Regions from separate parts of the Lactobacillus sp. ESL0237 genome, predicted to be linked through region 2. Evidence: predicted binding sites of a transcription regulator. Region 2 holds the regulator's gene; the other holds the start of a gene.

Region 1 (3,218 bases), on a different contig from region 2:
TCAATAAAGAGTTTTTATGTTCAAAAGTATCTTCTTGTTGCTTTAAACGATTAGTATCGCGTGCAACCAAATCGCGCTTAACATTTAATTCATCTTCAACCTTTTGTCGATAAGTTTGAATTTGCTCTTGCGCTTCAAGAATTTTTTCTTTTTTAATATTTAGTGCACTCTGCTTTAAAGTTTCAGCAGCTTGCTTTTGAAAACTTATTTCAGCTTGGGTAGCTGCCACTTGAGACTTTGCTTCAGCTAAAATATTATCAGCATTCTTTTTGGCATTTTGAGCTTTCTTTTCCCAAATATTTTTTCTGAAATAATAGCCAATAATTAAACCTAGTAAAATTGAAATAATAGCAATCGCGATGGGAACCAAAATTGTTTTTATCATGATTACTATCGCCTTTTTTTATTTTTAGATTATTCACACAAACTTAATGATAAATAACCTAATCACTTATGTCAATCAACTAAAAAAAACCTTGACCAAAATTTATAGATCAAGGTTAATTTCTTCAATTCTAGTTACTTTTGTCATCTACTTCTTTTTCAGCAGAAGTCGTTTTAGTTTCTGGTTTGGTTGCCTTAGCTTTTTTAGCTTTAGCATTTTCTGGATCTTCACGTTCAGAAATGGCTTCTTCATCAATACCATAAATATGACGAACTTCCTTTTGAACTTCAGCGTATATTTCTGGATGATCTTCTAAATATTGCTTTGCATTTTCACGCCCCTGACCAATACGTTCATCTTTGTATGAATACCAAGAGCCAGCTTTCGCAATAATATCTTTATCAGCTGCCATATCTAGCAATTCACCACTTTGGGAAATACCTTTGCCATACATCATATCTACTTCCGCAACTTTAAAAGGCGGTGCAACTTTGTTTTTAACAACTTTAATTTTGACACGATTTCCCGTTATTTCGCCACCAGTCTGCTTAATTTTTTCTGCACGTCTAATTTCTAAACGGATTGTCGCATAAAACTTAAGTGCGCGCCCACCTGGAGTCGTTTCCGGATTACCAAACATAATGCCAACTTTTTCTCTAATTTGATTAATAAAAATGGCAATTGTCTTTGTCTTGTTAATATTTCCAGAAAGCTTACGCAAAGCCTGACTCATTAAACGTGCTTGTAACCCCACATGACTATCACCCATTTCTCCGTCAATTTCAGCTTGGGGAACTAGAGCAGCTACAGAGTCGACAATTAAAATATCAATTGCACCACTTGTAATTAGTGTATCCGCAATTTGTAATCCTTCTTCACCAGTATTAGGCTGCGATAAAATGAGTGAATCCACATCAACCCCTAAGGCTTCTGCATATGCTGGATCCATTGCATTTTCAGCATCAATGTAAGCAGCCGTACCACCACGCTTTTGTACTTCAGCTACAGCATGTAAAGCAACCGTGGTCTTACCAGAAGATTCAGGACCATAAATTTCAACAATTCTTCCCCGTGGATAGCCCCCGACCCCTAAAGCTGAGTCAAGTGCAAGTGAACCAGATGGAATCGTTGAAATTTTAGTATCTGCTTTATCGCCCATGCGCATAACAGCGCCCTTACCGAAGTTCTTTTCTATTTTTTTAAGCGCATTTTCCAATGCTGCCTGCTTTTCATCTTTGGGCAAGACTTTTCCTCCTCTAAAATAATAATCACCAGTTTATACTCATTAATTATACGTTGCTTGAAGATATATTTGCAAGAAATATAGCGAACAAATGTTTAAATAAGCTTAAGCCCTACTAATATATATGCAAAAATAACCCATATTTTTTGATTTATTTTTTTAATCCTTTAGGTTGTACCCAATTTTGGACCAAGTTAAGCAATAGATCAACTAATACTGCCATTAATGCAGTGGGAAACGCCCCAGCTAAAATTATTGCGTTGCCGCTAGTTGCATTAGTACCGCGAATAATAATATCGCCTAATCCGCCGGCACCAACAAAAGAACCAATTGAAGTAATTCCAATTGCTACTACTAAAGCATTTTTTAAACCAGCTACAATTACTGAAATTGATAAAGGTAACCGAACCAAATAAAGTAATTGCAGCTTAGTCATTCCCATACCTTTACCTGAATCAATAATATTTTTATCAACACTGCACATGCCAGTATATGTATTTTTAATAATTGGTAACAATGAATATAGCGTAACAGTAAAAACAACTGTTTTTACTCCTAAACCCATTCCAATCATTACGATTGACAAAAGAGCAAGTGAGGGGATTGTCTGAATGAAATTAGCAAATTCAAGCACAAAACTTCCCAAATGTGTATTACGAGCAATCACAATTCCCAGCGGAATACCAATAATTGCTGCAAACAATACACCATAAACTGACATTAAAAAAGTACGATTAAATTGACTAAGTATATAATTGCCATTATGTTGATAATAATAAATAAATTGTTGCCATAAAGTTAAATTAGCCATTATTTTTACCCCTAAAAAAATTATGTTTTACCAAAAATTGATGAGCCACGGTAGAGGGTTCTAGTAATCTATCATCTACTTCAAAATTCATTCTTCGTATGTCATGAATACTAATATTCCCCACTAATCTCATCAAAAGAGGCTTAAGGTCGGGGTGATTACGTAATAAATAATTATTAATTAACATGCCGCAATTATATGGCGGAAAAAAATGCTTATTATCCTTTAATAATTTTAATCGATAGCTATCAATTCGCCCATCCGTAGAATAACCTAAAATCACATTCACTTTACCACTTTTTAGGGCGGAATAAACCAGACCAATATTCATTGGCTCAATTTTGGTAAAAGCCATATGATACGCTTGCTTAAACTGCCTATAACCAACTCCTGGTGCATTAATCCATTCCGAAGCAACTCCAAATGAAAATTTATTTTGCCATTGTTTTAAGTCAGAAATTTTATATAAATTATATTTTTTTTGTGCACTTTTTTTTACCATAAAGGCATAATTATTGGCAAAGCCATAAGTGGGAAGATATGTTTGATCCCACCTTCTTTTCGCCTCACTCCGCACTGTCTGATTGGCCCTTTTTGCATTTTTAATTGGAGCTAGATGTAAATTAGCAGTCAATTCACCCCCATCATAGGCAACCGCTTGGATGTCAGCATCATGACGATACAATGCTTGGTGCTGCATTGGGGCTGAACCTAAATTATTAACAATGGAAGCGCGATATGGCGTTTCATGTTCAATTAATTGAACAATTATGTTAGCG
Region 2 (3,218 bases):
AAATTAAAGCTGAAATTAACAAAGCTTGATTTGCAATCAAGAATTTGCTAAGATAGTTCAGGTGCTATACGGGCACTAATAATTAGGGGTGTTCCGCTGGCGGAAGTAACGTTAATGAATGCCGAAGAAGGAGAAAAACAATGGATCCATTAATTCAAGAATTAACTAAAGAGCAATTACGTGATGATATTCCTGATTTTCGTGCAGGTGACACTATCCGTGTTCATGTACGTGTTGTTGAAGGTAGTCATGAACGTATTCAGATGTTTGAAGGCGTTGTAATTAAGCGTAAAGGCGCTGGTATTGCAGCTGCTTACACTGTTCGTAAGATTGCTTCTGGTGTTGGTGTTGAACGTACCTTCCCAGTTAATGATCCACGTGTGGCTAAAGTTGAAGTATTGCGTCATGGTCGTGTACGTCGTGCTAAGCTTTACTACTTACGTGAACGTCATGGTAAGTCTGCAAGAATTGCTGAGAAGCGTCGTTAATCAAATAAAAAGTAGAACTATCTTTTTAATAAGGACAGTTCTATTTTTTTATGTTAAAATACCAGCAATCTTATTTTAGCTAGGAGGTTTTAAAGTGCAACGGCCTTTTTTATTAGATTTTGACGCAAATCGAAACGCAGTATTAGAGCCAGACCATGAAAGAAGTAAAGTGAATTATCACTTTCACCGAAAATTGTTATTTGCATTTATTACAAATGATGCAATAAAACGATTTTTAATAGTATATCCGCATCGTTTAATAGGACAATTTGATTGCTTTGAAGGTAAAACCCCCATTTATGAAGTTGAAATTGGTCAAGAGAAAATCACATTTTGTCAAGCCAAACTTGGTGCTGCAGCTGCCACTGAATTACTTGATTGGCTAATTAGTTATGGGGTTAAGCAAATATTAACGATTGGCTCGGCTGGAACATTGGTTGACCTGCCAGAAGGTTATTTTTTATTACCAACTAAGGCAATTAGAGATGAAGGTACTTCATTTCATTATATAAAAGCCAGCAACTTTGTTGACTTAAACTCAGCTTATTTAAGCCGAATTGAATTTTTAATGAAACGAAATGGTTTAAAAGCTAAGAAAGTTTTAACCTGGACAACTGATGGTTTTTTCAGAGAAACTGCTCAAAAAGTTCAACAATTTAGAAAACTTGGTGCTGCTTGTGTTGAAATGGAGTGTGCAGCCATGGCTGCATGTGCACAATTTCGCCGAGTTGATTTTGCGCAAATCTTATTTACGGCAGATTCATTAAGTAATATTGAATGTCACAATGATAGGGGCTGGGGGCTGGATACTCATGAAACCGCCCTCACCTTAGCGGCTAAAATAATTGCTGAAGTTTAAACATACTTTGTGAAAAATATGGTTGTGAAACCTATATGAAACATTGACGTATTTCACAAAATAAAATAAATAAGTTGATATTAAAGCATTTATCAAAAAAATAACGCCAAAACTTTGTGAATGGAATAAATCTAATAGATGTGGAAAATTAGCATTGCTTTTTGTTATCGGACTTTTTTATAAAAAAACTACAAATATCAATTTAATTGCAGTTAGATATTTGTAGTTAAAAGTTATTAATCAGGCTTTTTTAGCCAATTTAGAAAATGTTATTGCGATAAAGTCCAACCACTTTACCTAATATTTGCACTTTATCTAAAATAATTGGTGCCATATTGTCATTTTCAGGTTGAAGACGATAATGATCTTTTTCTTTATAAAAGCGTTTAACGGTTGCTTCATTTTCATCGGTCATAGCAACTACTATTTCACCATTAATTGCTGAACTTTGCTTGCGAACAATAACATTGTCACCGTTTAAAATGCCAGCATTAATCATACTTTCACCATGAATTTTTAGCATAAATAGGTTATCTGAATCATTAGCCAAATCTGGCGGAAGAGGAAAATAATCTTCGATATCTTCAACTGCTAAAATTGGTTCACCAGCGGTTACCACACCAACTATTGGAATTTCAGTAGCTTTAATGCCCAAAACTTTTTTGCCTTGAGCGGTTACTTCTAAGGCACGTGGTTTAGTAGCATCTTTAAGCAGAAGTCCTTTTCGTTCAAGTCGTGTTAAGTGACCATGAACAGTTGAAGTAGATGATAGTCCTACTTCATGGCAAATTTCGCGCACAGTAGGTGGGAAGCCACGCTTTTGTACAGTATCATAGATATATTGGAGAATTTGCAGTTGTTTAGGATTTTGCTTGGTAGTCATAAATACGCTCCTATAGTAATGACAATTATCTTAAGTTAAGTTTATTTTAGCAGATATTATAGCTATATGCAAACAAACGTTCTAAAAGCTTAGACTTTTTTTATAGTTAAAAATAAGGTAGACTTTTTTATTGAGAGGTGCAAAGAATGACAAAAGACAAAGAAAAAAAGATGGTTGACCGAATCAATGAACTTTATCATAAGAAAAAGGCTGAGGGTCTAACTGCTGAGGAAGAAAAAGAACGAGAAAAATTACACCAAGAATTTATCAAAAACTTTCGGGCCAGTTTTAAGCAAGATGTTGAAAATTTGGTAATACTTGATAAAGATGGTAAAGAAATTACTTCTGAAAAAGCTAAAGCGATTCAACGGAAAAAAGGTTTAAGAAAAAATTAACTTTAGCCTTTAATTTTAAATGATTTTTAGGTAAGATATATTTATTGGACAAATTGAGGTGACTGTTTTATGAATTTAGGGTTAGAAATTTTTTTAATTATTATTGCACTACTAATTGGTCTTGTAGGAGGCTTCTATGGTGCAAGAACTTATATGAAGAAATATTTTAAAGATAATCCACCAATCAGTGAAGATATGATTGTTGCCATGATGTCACAAATGGGACAGAAACCTTCGGCTAAGAAGGTCAACCAAGTAATGAACATGATGAAACATCAAAAATAAATAATTTTACTAGATTGAAAAAGACGGGGTTTATCTCCGTCTTTTTGTATAAATAAAGTTAGGTGAATAATGAGTATATTTTATAAATTAAGTTGGTTCTTTAAACAGGAGAAAAAAAGGTATCTCATCGGTATCACATTTTTAATACTAACATCTTTTGTCAATTTAGTCCCACCACGTATTTTAGGCTTAATGGCTGATCAATTAAATCAAGGACATATTTCTTGGAGTGAATATACCTTACTGATTTTGACAATTATTATTGCTGCTTTATTATTATATAGTTTTCGCTACTTTTGGCGAAAGCA

The links. The regulator LexA, encoded in region 2, represses DNA repair genes until DNA is damaged. The targets are predictions, from matches to a motif close to CNAACANNTGTTNG.
Region 1: recA (recombinase RecA) is a predicted target of LexA. The motif match lies at 1,713-1,726, and genes of this name have one in related genera.

What each region holds. Positions count from the first base shown of each region.
Region 1 covers NZ_REHE01000006.1:148,562-151,779, reverse strand. The annotation lists gene rny (ribonuclease Y) at 1-385, opposite strand, end outside; gene recA (recombinase RecA) at 516-1,628, opposite strand; gene F5ESL0237_RS02355 (ABC transporter permease) at 1,780-2,439, opposite strand; gene F5ESL0237_RS02350 (glycine betaine ABC transporter substrate-binding protein) at 2,432-3,218, opposite strand, start outside.
Region 2 covers NZ_REHE01000008.1:66,165-69,382, reverse strand. The annotation lists gene trmD (tRNA (guanosine(37)-N1)-methyltransferase TrmD) at 1-29, shown strand, start outside; gene rplS (50S ribosomal protein L19) at 141-488, shown strand; gene F5ESL0237_RS04355 (nucleoside phosphorylase) at 583-1,347, shown strand; gene lexA (transcriptional repressor LexA) at 1,607-2,230, opposite strand; gene F5ESL0237_RS04345 (DUF896 domain-containing protein) at 2,377-2,625, shown strand; gene F5ESL0237_RS04340 (YneF family protein) at 2,695-2,910, shown strand; gene F5ESL0237_RS04335 (ABC transporter ATP-binding protein) at 2,980-3,218, shown strand, end outside.